Regions from separate parts of the Arthrobacter sp. PM3 genome, predicted to be linked through region 1. Evidence: riboswitches for the same ligand, from Rfam matches in the RefSeq annotation. Region 1 holds a riboswitch; each other region holds the start of a gene.
What was found. A riboswitch is a leader RNA that binds a small molecule or an ion and turns the genes downstream of it on or off. The one in region 1 is predicted to bind cyclic di-AMP.

Region 1 (4,982 bases):
TCCGGCCCGACGTGCTGGTGCTGGACGTCATGATTCCCGGGTTCGACGGCGTCGAGGTGCTCAGCCGGATCCGCGCGTTCGCGCCGGAGGTGCCGGCGCTGTTCCTTACGGCCAAGGATGCCGTCCAGGACCGCATCACCGGTCTGGCGGCCGGCGGAGACGACTACGTCACCAAGCCGTTCAGCATGGAAGAGGTCCTGCTGCGCCTGCACCGGCTGGTTCAGCGCTCGGGCGTGGCCGCTATGGACACCGCGGAACTCGTGGTGGGCGACCTGGTGCTCAATGTCGACACCCGCGAAGTCAGCCGGGCCGGCGAGGAGCTGCACCTGACCGCCACGCAGTTCGAACTCCTGCGCTACCTCATGGAAAACCCCAAGCGGGTGATCAGCAAGGCCCAGATCCTGGACCGGGTCTGGGACTATGACTTCGGCGGCCAGGCCAACATCGTGGAGCTCTACATCTCCTACCTCCGCAAGAAGGTCGACGCCAACCACGCCCCCATGATCCACACGGTGCGCGGCGCCGGCTACGTCCTGAAACCGGCGGACTGATCCGTGCCAACCCTCTCCGGCATGACCCGTGCCCCCGGGCGCGACTGGCGCAATCCGGCCACATGGCATCTGCGCACCCGGCTGGTCCTGGTCGCCATGGCGCTGCTTGTGGCCATCTGCGGCGCTGTGGGCCTGTTCAGCTATGCCTCAATGGACCTGTTTCTGACCCGGCAGCTCGACACCCAGCTGGAGCAGGCCTCCCACCGGTCCAGCGAGTTCGGCCGGCCCTCGTCCGGGTCTTCGGGCGGGCGCCCCGACCCGCTCGAGGCCCGGGGGCAGGGCATCGGGACGCTCAACGCCCGGATTGAGGACGGTGAGGTCGGCAGCGCCGGGTTCCTCGGCGGCGACGCCACCCGCAAGAGCCTCTCGCCCGACGACAACGCCGTCCTCCTGGCGCTGGCCCCCAACGGCATTCCGGTGGACAGGACGCTCTCGGCAGGCGCGTACCGGCTCACGGCGGTCCGCGCGCCGTACGGCGACATCATTGTCACCGGGCTCCCGCTGGAAGAAAAACAAAACACCCTCGCCTCGCTGGTCTGGACCATGGTGGTGGTCTCCGCCGGCGGGCTCGTGCTGATCGGCCTCGCCGGCACTGCCCTGATCCGGCGCACCATGAAGCCGCTGGAACAGCTGTCCGAAGTGGCCACCCAGGTCTCCCGGCTCCCGCTGGACGCGGGCGAGGTGGCGCTCGCGGTGCGCGTTCCGGCGTCGGCCGCCCATCCCGGAACCGAGGTGGGCAGCGTGGGCTACGCGCTGAACCAGATGCTGGACAACGTCTCCAACGCGCTTGAGGCGCGGCAGGAGAGCGAGATGAAGGTGCGGCAGTTCGTCGCCGATGCCTCGCACGAACTGCGCACGCCGCTCACGGCCATCCGCGGCTACACCGAGCTGATGCGCATGACCGAGCATTTCACTCCGGACGGGGAGAAGTCCCTCTCCCGGGTCCAAAGCCAGTCCGAGCGGATGACCACCCTGGTGGAGGACCTGCTGCTGCTGGCACGCCTGGACGAGGGGCAGCCGCTCAAGATCACCGACGTCGACCTCACCCAGCTGGCCATCGAAACGGTGAGCGATGAGAAAGTCATGGCCCCGGACCGTATCTGGCACCTTGAACTGCCGGACGAGCCCGTGGTGGTGCGCGGCGACGCGACGCAGCTCCACCAAGTCCTCGCCAACCTGCTGTCCAACGCCCGCAAACACACAGAGCCCGGGACCACGGTAGTCACGGGCGTCATGCGGTCCGCGGACGGCAGCGCCGTGATCACGGTGACAGATAACGGCAGCGGCATCGCCCCCGAGTTCGTGGGGCGGGTTTTCGCCCGCTTCGCCCGGGCCGATGCCGCGCGCGCCAATCCGGCAAGTCCCGCCGCCAAGCCGGCGGTGGCGACGGCCGGCGCCCGGCCGGGGTCTGCTCCCCGCGCCGGCGCAGGCCCTGCTTCCATTGGCGCCGGCCCGGCCGGGGCGGCTTCGCCCGCACCGACCTCCGAGGGTACGAGCGGGCTGGGCTTGTCCATCGTCCAGTCCATCGTGGCGGCCCACGGGGGCACCGTCGAGGTCACGTCGCGGCCCGGCCGGACAGAGTTCGCCGTGCGGCTGCCGGCGGCACCGCCGTCGGCCTAGCGCCCGCCCTCAGGCCTGCGGGGCGGCCGCGCAAGCCGACACTCCGGCACTGTGACCCCCGTTACCGAAATGTGACTTAAGCTGCCAAGTGCTGTAGCGTCGATGTGGTGCGGCCTGAACTGACGCCGCACATCCGGTTGGACGCCAAACTCTGCCGCTTCCCGGATTCCGCTGGACCAGGCAGAGGCGGGGGACCCAGAGTTCCCGGGCATTCTGCACACTTGCGCCCTTGGGGTGAAGCCGACACGTGACTTTCCGTGCGGCCGGATGACCTCATCCGAACCCGACAGCTAACTCCGCCGGCGTTGAGAGGCGATCATGACTGACTTCCAGGTACAAACGCGCCCTGACGGCGCTTCTATCCGCTCCCCCAAATCCCGGCACCGCGCCGAACCGGCGCGCCAGGCCACCGGACTGTCGCGGCTGGCCGCCGGGCTGGGCGCCACCGGGCGCCGCGCCGCCGTCGCCACCGCAGCCTGCGCGCTGCTGCTCGGCGGCGCCGCCGCCAGCCAGGCAGCCGAGACGGCCGCCCACGCGGCAAACTTTGCCGGCACCGAGGCGGCCACCGTCGCCGACCCGCTGGCCAAGCTCAACTTCGAACGCGTCCAGGTTGCCGCGACCGGCGCCTCGGCCGGGAAGAACGTGGCAGCTCAGCTCGCCGATGTGCAGGCCGCCGAGCCGCCGGCCAAGGCCCCCGCGGCTCCGGCCCCGGCCGCCCCCGCACCGGCCGCCGCGCCGGCGGCGCCCGCAGCCGCGCCGGCGGCGCCCGCTCCGGCAGCCGCGCCCGCACCGGCACCGGCACCGGCCGCCGCACCGGTCGCAATCGACGACCCCGCCGGCGCACAGGCCTACGCGGCTGCCCAGCTGGGCAGCTACGGCTGGGCACCGGGCCAGATGCAGTGCCTGCAGAAGCTCTGGACCAAGGAATCGGACTGGAAGACAACCGCCACGAACCCCAGCAGCGGCGCCTACGGCGTGGTCCAGTCCCTGCCCGCTGCCAAGATGGCGAGCGCCGGCGCCGACTACATGACCAACTACCGGACCCAGATCAACTGGGGCCTGAACTACGTCAAGGAGCGCTACGGCTCCCCCTGCGGCGCCCTGAACTTCCACCTGGCGCACAACTGGTACTAAGCCGTCACCGTACCGGCGATGGGCCGGCACCGGACCTCAGGTATCGCCCGCGCCCGCCAGACTCACAGGAACGCCCCGAACCGGCCGGTTCGGGGCGTTCCTGTGTTTCCGTCGTACTTCCACAGGCCCCGCACAGCTTGACCCTAAAGCCCTCATATGGGCCGCCGGGAAAGTTGAGCCATGACGTTCACAGACCAGGCCTCAGGAACCCCGCCCCGACCCACGGCGACGCTGGCCGACGCGCACGCACCGGCTCCGTTCGCCGGTGCGCTGACCGATCCCGGCGGCCGGCGCTCACCGGTTGACACGCGTGCCAGCACACCGCTGCTGGACGTCACCATCCCGGTCTTCAACGAAGAACGCGACCTCGAGGCCTGCCTGCGCCGCCTGCACGCCTATCTCCTCGGATCCTTCCCGCACCCCTTCCGGATCACGGTGGCGGACAACGCCAGCACCGACGGGACGCTCAAGACCGCGGAGCGGGTAGCGCGCGAGCTCCGCGAAGTGACCGTGGTCCACATGGCCGAGAAAGGGCGCGGCAACGCGCTGCGGAAGGTGTGGCTCGCCTCGCCGTCGCCTGTCCTGGCCTACATGGACGTGGACCTGTCCACCGACCTCGCGGCGCTCGGCCCGCTCCTTGCCCCGCTCATTTCGGGCCACTCCGACCTCGCGATCGGCACCCGCCTGACCCGTAGTTCACGCGTGGTCCGCGGACCCAAACGGGAATTCATCTCGCGCAGCTACAACTTCCTGCTGCAGTCCCTGATGGGCGCCCACTTCAGCGACGCCCAGTGCGGCTTCAAGGCGATCCGCGCCGATGTCGCCCGGCAACTGCTCCCCCACACGCTGGACAACGCCTGGTTCTTCGACACCGAATTGCTGGTCCTGGCCGAAAAGTGCGGCCTGCGGGTCCACGAAGTCCCGGTGGACTGGACCGACGACCCGGATTCCAGCGTGGACATCATGCAGACCGCCCTCGCCGACCTACGCGGCATGGCGCGGCTAAGCCGGGACCTGGTCTCCGGCCGGATCCCGCTACCCGAGCTGCGGGCCGCCCTGGCCCGCGGCCCGCTCCCGGCATCATCGCGGGCCCAGGAACAAAGCCCCGGCGGCAGCCTCTTCGGACAGCTCGTCCGCTTCGGCAGCATCGGGGTGGCCTCCACCCTGGCCTACCTGGTGATCTTCCTGCTCTGCCGCGGGTTCATGGACCCGCAGCTGGCCAACTTCCTCGCCCTGCTCACCACCGCCGTGGCCAACACCGCCGCCAACCGGCGGTTCACGTTCGGCATCCAGGGCAGCAGCCAGGCGGCACGGCACCACTTCGAGGGCCTGCTGGTGTTCGGGATCGGGCTGGCCCTGACCTCGGGCGCCCTCGCTCTGGTCCACGGCGTGTCCGGCGGAACACCGGACCGCTGGCTCGAACTCGCCACGGTCACCGCCGCCAACCTGGCCGCCACCGCCGTCAAATTCCTGCTCTTCCGGCTGGTGGTCTTCCGCCACCGCCCCGCCGCCGTGCCGGCGCCCGGCGCCACCGACGCTTCCCTCCCCCGCACAGAAACGGCCAAGTAAATGACCGCAACCATCACCCCCGCCGCCGGAACCCCCGCCGGTGATCTGCCGGCAGCCCGGAACACACCCCCGTCGCCGAGCCGCCGGGAACGGCTGCTGTTCGGCCCG
Region 2 (4,982 bases), 980 kb from region 1:
CCGGATTACCGCGTCCGGCTGGTCACTAATGGCCACGACGGCCTGCACGTGGCACTGACGGAGGCGTGGGACGTGATGGTGATCGACCGCGGGCTGCCCGGGATGGACGGCATCGCCGTCATCGCGGCCCTGCGCTCCAAGGGCGTCGCCACGCCAATCCTGATCCTGACAGCGCTGGGCGACGCCGGCGAGAAAATCAGGGGCCTGGACGCAGGCGCCAACGACTACGTGACCAAGCCTTTCGACGCCGGTGAGCTGGCGGCACGGCTGCGGGCACTGACCCGTACCTTTCCGGCCGCACGGGCGCCGCTGGCGATCGGCGACTGGGAACTGGACCCGGCGTCGCGAACGGTCCGGTCCATCTACGGCCACACGGTATCTCTGACCGCGAAGGAGGGCCAGCTGCTCGCGGCCCTCGCCACGGAGCCGGACCGCGTCTTTACCCGGGACGAACTCCTGACGGCCCACTTCCACCCCACCGACCAGCCCGGTGTGATCGACACGTACGTCCACCACCTGCGCCGGAAGATCGCCCGGACCGTCGTCCGCACGGTCCATGGTGTCGGCTATCAGATCGGCGACGCCCGTGAGTAGCGGCGGGGTTCCCGGCGGGGATCCGGACCGCTCCACCCTGCGGAAGGCCTCGCTCAAAGTCGCGCTGCGGATCAGCGCCGCGTGCGCGGTGATGGTCCTGGCGCTGCTCGCCGTTACGGCCCTCTATCTGCTGAACCAGCTGGCCCATCCCAAAATGCCGGGGACGGCGTCACCCGGGACGGCGTACGCGTACCTGGATTCCCGGGATGTGCTCGAGGCCATGGTGATCGCGGGGGCGGCAGGGATCGTGCTGGCGGGCGTCACCGGCTGGCTCAGTGCGCGCAGCGCCATCCGTCCCCTCGGCGATGCCCTGGCCCGGCAACGGCGTTTCGTCCAGGATGCCAGCCACGAGCTGCGTACCCCGCTAACCATCCTGGATACCCGGATCCAGCTGGCCCAGCGCCACACCGAACCCGGCTCCCGGCAGGCCCGGGACCTGGCCCGGATCCGGGACGACACCGCAACGCTGACCGGGATTGTCAACGAGCTGCTCCTCGCGGCCACCGCCGGAGTGCCCGGCCGGCCGGCAGCACCGGCCGACCTTGCCCGCACCGCCGCCGATGTCGCCGAAGGCCTCCGGCTCGTGGCGGAGGAACGGGGCGTGCACCTGGACGTCACCGCGGACGCCCGGCCGCTGGCCCGGATCGACGGCAACGCCCTGCGCCGCGCCGTGCTGGCTCTGGCGGACAATGCGCTTGCCCACACCCCGCCGGGCGGCCGCGTGGGAATCACGACGTCGGTCGAGCAGAACCGCGCGGTGATCACCGTCGCGGATACGGGGACGGGAATCACCGGCGTCGACCGGGACCGGATCTTTGACCGTTTCGTGCGGACCGCCGGCAACGGCGGACCGCACGGGCAGCGGAGCTTTGGCATCGGCCTGGCCCTTGTCCGGGAAATCGCCGTGGCGGCGGGGGGCGCCGTCGAGGTGGCTTCCACCGGCGCGGCGGGAACGGTCATGAAGATGACGCTGCCGCTGGCCGGGACCGCCGGGCCGTGAGCGGCCCGGCGGCGGGGAAAGCCGGCACATAGGAAAGACCGGCGATCGCCTGCCCCCAAGGGAATTCGATCGCCGGTCTTTCCGGACTGGTTGGCGCTGCCTTGCTGCGCCCTATACTGCGGCGCCCTGCACTGGCAGGGCCCGCTCACTGGCCTGCGAGCGCCCGGACAACTTAGGCGCGGACGAAGGTCACGCCGCCGGTCGCGGTGAGCCAGGACAGCGGGTGGACGATCGTCTGGTTGGAGCCGTTCATGCCGCCGCTGACCACCTGGCCGTTGCCGGCGTAGATGCCGACGTGGCCGGACTGGACCACCATGTCGCCGGGCTGCGGGGTAGCCACCACAGTTCCGAGGCCAAGGAACGCCCGGGGGCCGATGTCGCCTACGGGCTTGCCTGCCGCGCCGAGGGCCTTTTCCACCATGGCGGTGCAGTCCTGGGTGATGCCCAGCTGGCTGTACGCGGCGGACAGCATGATGGCGTTGCGGCTGCCGGCAGGGGCCGCGGCGGCAGGGGCAGCCGGGGCGGCCTGCACCTGGACGGTCGGCTTGGGCGCGGCCGGGGCCGCTGCGGGCGCGGCGGCGGGAGCAGCGGCAACAGGCTTGGGCTGTTCGATGACCGGCGCGGCAATCGAGGAAACCGCGGGGCGGTCAAAGCTGATCTTGACGGTTGAATCGGCGCTGACGGGCGCACTGACCTGCGCCTGGACGTCAACGTTCGACGCCGGAGCGGAGTCCCGCTGCACAGGTGCGGTAGCGGCGTTGGCCGCCATTCCGCTGGTGAGGACCAGGCCGGATGCGGCGGTGATGACGGCGGCATGGCGCGCAAAAGTATTGATTGAAGTCATGGATGTACCTCTCCCAATGCCTGCGAGGTGAGCTGTCGGATTCGGATGGGAGGCACCCGGCCGCACTCCAGGGCCCGGCGTAGCGGGCACCGTGCGGCTTCACCCCAAGGCCTGCATGTCAGCAAGCCGAAAGTGGTTTCCCCGCCTCTGCCGGTCGTTGCTGCGAGTTACCCCCGTGCCGCGGCAGAGTTAGGCAATCGGCTGGGGAGCGCCCGTATCGGAGACAACAGGCACATATCCACCGTAACGCGATCCGCGGTCAAAAGTCACATTCAGGTAACGGCCGCCACGTTTCGGACCCGCCGAAGCCCATAGGGCTGCACCTCATCCGAACACTAGGATGATGCCATCAGCACCACCTTCGAAGCGGAGGCCCGAAAATGAACAGGCACTGTGTCGCGATCTGCCAGCTGAGCAACCAGCCCCAGGAGGATTTCGACGTCAACACCGAGCTGCTGATCCTGGACGGCCAGGACGTCCACGTCTCCACCTGGGACGCGGAACCGCGGGACGGCGGCTTCGATGAGCACGTCTTGAACGACCGGGTGGACGCCCTTGGGTTCATGGTGGTCAACGACTGGGCGTTCCTGGACGGCAAGGCCTACGCGGTGGTGGAACGGCGGTCCGGAACCTAGGCGCGGTGCACGGCGGACACGACTAATTTCGTGCCGTGACGTTCCTGACCCTGGCGCTGATCGCCGTCGTCGCCCTGGCCGGCCCCCTGCTCGCACTGCCGGTGCGCTGGCGGCTGCCGGTGGTCCTCGGGGAACTGCTGGCCGGGATCGTGATCGGGCGCTCCGGCCTCGCCCTCGTGGATCCTGCAGATCCCACATTCAGCCTGCTGGCCAACATCGGCTTTGCACTGATGATGTTCGTGGCCGGAACCCATGTTCCCGTGCGCGATCCTCACATCCGCTCGGCGCTCGGCCACGGCACCCGCCGGGCCGTCGCAGCCGCCGCGGCAGCGGCGGCGGTTGGAACCGGGATCGGCCTGCTTTTCGGAACCGGCCATGCTCCCCTCTACGTCGTACTGCTGGCGTCGTCATCGGCCGCACTGGTCCTTCCGATCGTGGACTCCCTACGGCTTGGCGGCCCCCACGTCATCGCCATGACCGCGCAGGTGGCTATCGCCGACATCGCCTGCATTGTGGCGCTGCCGCTGCTGGTGGATCCGCCGCACGCAGGCCGGGCGGCGCTGGGTGTCCTCACGGTAGCGGGCTGCGCGGCGGTCCTCTTCTTCGTGCTGCGCTGGCTGGAGGACACGGGAATCCGCGGGCGCGTGCACCGCCTCTCGGAAAACCGGAAGTTTGCCCTGGAGCTAAGGATCCAGCTCGCGGTGCTGTTCGCCCTTGCCGGCGTCGCGACCTTCAGCAGCGTGTCGGTGATGATGGCGGGCTTTTCCTTCGGCCTGGTGGTGGCCGCCGTCGGCGAGCCGAGGCGGCTGGCCCGGCAATTGTTCGCCCTCAGCGACGGCTTCCTGGGCCCGGTGTTCTTTGTCTGGCTCGGCGCGTCCCTCACCCTGAAGGACCTGGCCGGGCATCCGGACATGATTGCCCTCGGGGTGGCGCTGGGGGCCGGGACGCTGGTGTCCCACGCGAGCCTCGCCTTCCTGGGGCTCCCCTTGCCGCTCGGCGTACTGTCGGCAGCCCAACTCGGTGTGCCGGTGGCGGCCGCGAGCATCGGCACCCAGCTTCAGGTCCTGCTCCCGGGCGAAGCGGCGGCCCTGCTGGTGGGCGCCCTGATCACAATCGCCGCCAGCGCCGTCGCCGGGTCCCGCGCGGCCAGGAAGTTCGCCCTGCCCCAAGGGACCTAAGAAGTCGAAGGGCTGAACTGCAGCTCCGGCCTTCGCCGGGCCATCTCGGCCAGGACCCGGGCCACGGCCTCTGTGGCGGCGTCAAAACCTGCACCGGTGTCACTCTGTGCGCCGGCGGCGCCGGCGGCAAGACTGCCGGCGGCGGACAGCAACTCCCCCGAGGACCCGCCGAGCACGGCACGGGCCTGGCGGACGAACCTGGCCCAGTCTCCGGAGCCGGCACGCAGCGCCGGCAGCGCGGAGAGAAGCGCGGCACGGCGCAGCCAGACATCGGACTCGCGCACCCACCGGTCCAGCACGCTCTCGGCACGGGCCCTGCCCGGCGGGTCAAGGCCGTCCACCAGGGGGCCGAGGACGTCGATGGCGAGCGGATCAACGAGCTCCCGGACCCGCGCATCCCGGATGAAGCCCTCCAGCCGGGTGAGATCCGAGTTGGTCAGCAGTCCCACGTTGGCCTGCAGGAGCACCACCGCTGCGAGGCGGCGTTCGAACACCGGCACCGCCCACAACTCCGCGCCGAGGGACGTGACCTCATCATGTGCCAGTCCCGGGTACCGGCGCCCGGCGTCGCGCACCGCCCCGCGCACGGCCCCCACGGACGCACCGTAGAACCGCAGGGCGCGGCCGCCGGGTTCCCCGCCAAGCCGGGCACGCATCGTCTCGGCGCGGCTCCAGGAACTTTCCCGCTGCAGCGAGAGGTCAATGAATTCGCCGGCATCACTCACGCGTCC
Region 3 (4,982 bases), 200 kb from region 1:
GCACGTCGCTCAGCGGCGGCATGGACCGGTGCCCGAGGGCTGCCAGCAGCGGACCGCCGATGGTGGACAGCGCCATCATGGCCGCGAGGGGGTTGCCGGGCAGGCCGATGACGTAGCGGCCGTCGGGTAGTTCGGCGAGGACGGCCGGGTGGCCGGGCCGCATGGCGATCCCGTCGATCAGCAGGCGTCCGCCCAGCTCCGCGACGGAACGCCGGAGGTGGTCCGTGCCGGAGCGTCCCGTGCCGCCGGTGGTGATGACGACGTCGGCGGGCGGGCTGTCATCGGCAGGATCGCCAGCGGTGCTCCCGGCGCCGGGCGGAGAGACGGGCTGGCCGTCCTCGAGCGCTGCCAGCCATTCGGCATAGGTGTCGCCGATCTTCACTTCCTCGGTGCAGATCCCGCCGAGCATGGCCACGACCGCTCCCAGCTGGGGGCCAAAGGTGTCCCTGACTTGCCCGGGCGCCGGCGTCCCGGACGTGACAACCTCGGAGCCGGTGAAGACGAGGCGCACCACGGCTTTGCCGAGCACCGGGAGGGTGTCGGTTCCGGCCAGGGCCGCGAGGGCCAGGTGGGCCGGATTGAGGACGGTGCCGCCCTTGATCAGGATGTCGCCGGCGGCAGCTTCCTCGCCTGCTTTCCTGATGTGGTCGCCGTTGCGAGGATCGCCCGGCTTCGCGGAACCGCCGAGCTTCAGGACCGGCAGGCCGTCCTCGTCGGTGTCGATGACGCCGCTTTCGCTGCGCAGGACGGCTTTGGCGCCTGCCGGGATGAGGCCGCCGGTGGCGACCGGGCTGGCCTGGTGCGGGGCCAGCCGCTGGTTGGGTTCGGCCAGGATCCAGGGACCGCTGCCGTTGACGGCCCAGCCGTCCATGGCGGAGGAGGCATAGTGGGGCATGTCCTGCTGTGCCTCGACGTCCGCGGCCAGGGTCCGGCCCAGGGCCTGCCGGAGCGGGACGGGGGCGGCGGGGATGGGGGCGGCGCAGTCGAAGGCGAGCTGCCGGGCCTCCTGCCAGGTGTGGGCCAGATGCCGGTGCGGCTCGTCCGTGCCTGCGGGGTCGGGTCCGCTGCCCTCCGGGGGCGCGGGCGTCATGCCCCGGTGGCTTCGGCGGCCGCGTAGTCCTTGGCAAGCCTGCGGGCTACGGCCATGGCGGCCTGCATGGGGTCGGCATCCGCGGCTTGTCCCGCACCGGAGGCCAGGCCCGCGGCGTAGCCTGCGATGAACGTGGTCAGCGGCGCCGCCGGGCGGACCACGGAGTGCGCGGCCACGCCTGCGAGGGAGAGGACCTCGTTCACGTCAATCTCGACTTCTTCGAGCTGGAGGGCCTGGAGCAGGGCACGGCACCAGTCTTCCAGCGTTTCATCCTGGCTTTTCACCGTTTGCCTCCATGGTCGGGTTCTGCTGCGCGGTGCCGGGGCCCGGACCAAGGCCTGGAATCCCGCCGGACACCCCTAGTGCGGCTGCGTCATCCCAAGTGTCAACATCATCCGTGGACCCCTGGGGGACGCGAACTTCCCGCACCTCCAGCCTAGCAAGAAGGGCGAAGACCGAGGCGTTTTCGAGCCTGTCCTCGCGCGCTGCGTCCGTCGCAGCCCGTTGTAGCGCAGCCGTGCCATAAAAACCCGCGAGCGGCTGCTTGCGCCCCTCGGCCGAGACGGCCATGACGCCGTCGCCCGCAATGCCGGCCTGTTCGTCGATCAGCGCGTCGGCGAGGGCACGGACGGCCGCTGCGGACCGGGGCATGTCGCAGGCCAGGACCAGGGTGAAGGGCGCGGGGGCGCCGGGACTTGAGGCGCGGTCGGCCAGGGCGCTGAGCCCGGCCGCGATGGCGGCCGCCGGTCCCCCGAAGGGCGGATCTTCCCGGCAGGTCAGGGTCCCCGCCGGCAGGTCACCGGGGTCGGGCCCGACGACGGCAACCCGTCCGGCGCCGTCCGCGGCGCGCAGGGACCGCGCGAGGAGGGTGGCGCCGTCATACATGAGCCGGGCCTTGGGCACACCGCCGAGACGGGCGGACCTGCCCCCGGCGAGGATGATGGCGTCGAACTCCACGGGGTCAGCCTAACCCGGCACCGGCCACTATTCGTTCAAACAACAGCTCAAACAGCAGTTCAAACAGCAGTTCAGGCGGCCGATTCCGGCAGCAGGAACGGGTCCCAGGCCGGCGTCGGCTTCTCAAGTTCTTTGATCTGCCAGATGGTGCCCTTCGGCGGGCCGGGCACGAAGCCGAGCTTCCAGCCCATTTCCGCCGGCGTGTGGTCGCCCTTGGCGTTGTTGCAGCGCAGGCACGCCGCCACGAGGTTCTCCCACGAGTCGGCACCGCCGCGGGACTTGGGCTGGACGTGGTCGATCGTGTGGGCGGCCTTGCCGCAGTACGCGCAGCGGTGGGCGTCGCGGCGGAGCACGCCGCGGCGGCTGACCGCCGTGACCGTGTTGTACCGCGGCCGGATGTAGCGGTTTAGCAGGATGACGGACGGGCGGCCCAGGATGTCCTGGGGGCCGACCACGGGGTCGTCCCCCTCGGCCACCACACTGGCCTTTCCGGTCAGGACAAGGACCAGCGCCCGGCGGAAGGTGACTACCGCCAGCGGCTCATATCCAGCATTCAGAACGAGAGTGCGCATCCGCATACCTCTTCACGGCCGCACCCGCCAGGGGCACGAGGGCCGGCTGCCCTCTGCATGGTCGGGCTATGGATCGACAAGACAAGAGTAAACACTCAACTGCCGGATCACCGAATATTTTTTCGCTGGCGCGGCGGGCGGCGCGGAAAGTTCATTCCCCGGCAACGCAAAAACCCCCGCCTCGTGAGGCGGGGGTCTTTGCGTGTGCGGTGGGCGTGAGCTTAGCCGCCGACGCGGATGAAGACCGGGCCGGAGCCGACGTTAACGCTGTACAGCGCGGTGGTGCCGCCGTTCCAGCCGCCGTGCACTGCCATGCCGTTGCCGACGTAGACCGCGATGTGGGCCATGCCGACGCCGCCGTTCTGGTAGTACGCGAGGTCACCCGGGCGTGCTTCCGCGGCGCTCACGGTGCGGCCCAGGGACAGGTAGCCTGCCGGCCAGCCGTGGTAGTGGATGCCGGCCGCAGCGAGGGCGTTGGTGGCGAGGGCGGTGCAGTCCTGCGCGACACCGATCTGTGCGTAGGCCGCAGCAGCGATGGTCGCGCCGGCGCCGCTGCCGATCCCGGCCGGGGCCTGGGCGGCCACGCCGCCGCTGACGCCCAGCTGGGCGCCGCCGGCCTGGGAAGCCGTGGCGTCCTGGACCTTGACGACCGGCTTGGGGGCCTCGACGACGGGGGCCGGCGTCGTCGTGACGGCGGGCTTCTCGTAGGAGATCGCGATGGTGGATGCGGCCGAGATCGTGGCCGGAGCGGAGGACTGGACCTCCAGGGCCGAAGCCGAGGTGGATTCGCGCTGAACGTTGGTCTCAGCAGCGTTGGCTGCGATTCCGCTGGTCAGAACCAGACCGGAGGCTGCGGCGATGACCGCGGCCTGACGGCCCATGCCGCCGGCGTTGTCGCCGACAGCCTTAGCAATAACAGCCAACGAGTTGGTCTTGGTGACCTCGGCGCGGTGCCGTGCAGCGGTTGCACGAGTAGTCATTAAGTTCTCTCTTTCGTGATCCTTGGACCGCGCGCTTCGGGCGCGGAGTGAGGACGCTCCGGCATCTTGGGGGTACGCCGGATCGCCCCGTAAAACGGGTTACTTAGCGAAGGGTGTACTGCGAAGACGCGCCAAAAGCGGGAACTGCATGCTGTCCGGGCTCGGTAGAGATTGAGCCTGCGGAACGTGATCCAATCCGGGCACCGGCAAGGGCGGCACGTGATGTGGATGCCAGCGGGCTCAGGTGAGCCGCGCCAGTGCGCAGACGCGCAGCATTGTGGCGTGAAGACACGAAAGTAGCCTCTCCCAATGCCTACGAGGTGAGCTGTCGGATTCGGATGGGAGTCACCCGGCCGCGCCGCTTCCTGGGAAGCTTTGCGACTTAACCCCTAGGCCTTCTTTCGAAGGCCGAAATTGGTTCCCCCGCCCCTGCCAGACGATGTAATGCGAACGGACCTTGAGCGGTGGCAGAGCTAGGCAATCCACTCAAGAGCGCCAACTTCGGAAAAGTTGGCGTGCTTCAAACCCTACAGGAGTCCGGCCGCAATGTCACATTCAGATCACGGCGTGTCACGGTGAATTGAGAGTCGGCCATCGTCTTTATTAGAGCCAGCCGAGGGGGTCGACGACGTCGCCGTTGACCATCACTTCAAAGTGGAGGTGGCAGCCGGTGGAGGCGCCGGTGGTTCCGCTCATGGCGACGACGTCGCCGCGGGAGACCTTCTGGCCCACCGTCACCGTGGACGAGGACAGGTGGTTGTACGTGGTCTCCAGGCCGTTGCCGTGGTCGATGACCACCCGGTTTCCGCCGCCGTAGGGGTGCCATCCGTTGAAGGTCACGGTGCCGCTGGCGGCCGCGTGGACCGGCGTGCCGCACTGGGCGGCGAAGTCCTGGCCTCGGTGGAACTCCCCCGCGCCTCCCGTGATGGGACTCACGCGGTAACCGAACGGCGAAGCGGTGACCATCTGGTCCAGCGGTGCACCCAGCGTGCCGGCCGACGCGGCGCGGGTGATGCTGCCGACCGACTGGGCGCTCAGCAGCTGCTTGAGTTTGCCGTCCGGGTCGCCCTTGGTGGTGACGGCCGTCCGGCTGAAATCAACCTTTGCGGCGGCGGCAGCCGTGACATCCGGCTGCGCAGCGGCCGAAATCGCGCCGGACCCGCCCGTGTTCGAGGCCATGACCGGGTTGGTGACGGGGACCGTGACCGTGAGCACCAGACCGGTGGCAGCCAGTGCTATACCGGCCTTCTGCCCCACGCCGCTGGCGGCGGCGAAATCCGTGACCTGGCGGAACGGGCTGCGGCGGCGCCGGCGTTCATCGCGGTGCGCGTCACGCGGGCGCTCGGCCGTATAGGTGACGACGGGGCGCGGCTCCGGAGCGGG

Region 2: another riboswitch for cyclic di-AMP. It lies ahead of CFN17_RS05405 (hypothetical protein); the one in region 1 lies ahead of CFN17_RS09935 (hypothetical protein).
Region 3: another riboswitch for cyclic di-AMP. It lies ahead of CFN17_RS10840 (NlpC/P60 family protein); the one in region 1 lies ahead of CFN17_RS09935 (hypothetical protein).

The regions. Positions count from the first base shown of each region.
Region 1 is NZ_CP022314.1:2,145,354-2,150,335, reverse strand. It holds gene CFN17_RS09945 (response regulator transcription factor) at 1-551, shown strand, start outside; gene CFN17_RS09940 (HAMP domain-containing sensor histidine kinase) at 573-2,171, shown strand; cyclic di-AMP (ydaO/yuaA leader) riboswitch at 2,331-2,490, shown strand; gene CFN17_RS09935 (hypothetical protein) at 2,490-3,305, shown strand; gene CFN17_RS09930 (bifunctional glycosyltransferase family 2/GtrA family protein) at 3,486-4,874, shown strand; gene CFN17_RS09925 (glycosyltransferase family 39 protein) at 4,875-4,982, shown strand, end outside.
Region 2 is NZ_CP022314.1:1,168,510-1,173,491, forward strand. It holds gene CFN17_RS05395 (response regulator transcription factor) at 1-594, shown strand, start outside; gene CFN17_RS05400 (HAMP domain-containing sensor histidine kinase) at 587-1,594, shown strand; gene CFN17_RS05405 (hypothetical protein) at 1,767-2,438, opposite strand; cyclic di-AMP (ydaO/yuaA leader) riboswitch at 2,442-2,644, opposite strand; gene CFN17_RS05410 (hypothetical protein) at 2,819-3,073, shown strand; gene CFN17_RS05415 (cation:proton antiporter) at 3,109-4,251, shown strand; gene CFN17_RS05420 (DNA alkylation repair protein) at 4,248-4,976, opposite strand.
Region 3 is NZ_CP022314.1:2,348,639-2,353,620, reverse strand. It holds gene CFN17_RS10860 (molybdopterin molybdotransferase MoeA) at 1-1,090, opposite strand, end outside; gene CFN17_RS10855 (DUF6457 domain-containing protein) at 1,087-1,374, opposite strand; gene CFN17_RS10850 (molybdenum cofactor guanylyltransferase) at 1,358-2,047, opposite strand; gene CFN17_RS10845 (HNH endonuclease) at 2,119-2,619, opposite strand; gene CFN17_RS10840 (NlpC/P60 family protein) at 2,841-3,599, opposite strand; cyclic di-AMP (ydaO/yuaA leader) riboswitch at 3,896-4,079, opposite strand; gene CFN17_RS10835 (M23 family metallopeptidase) at 4,203-4,982, opposite strand, start outside.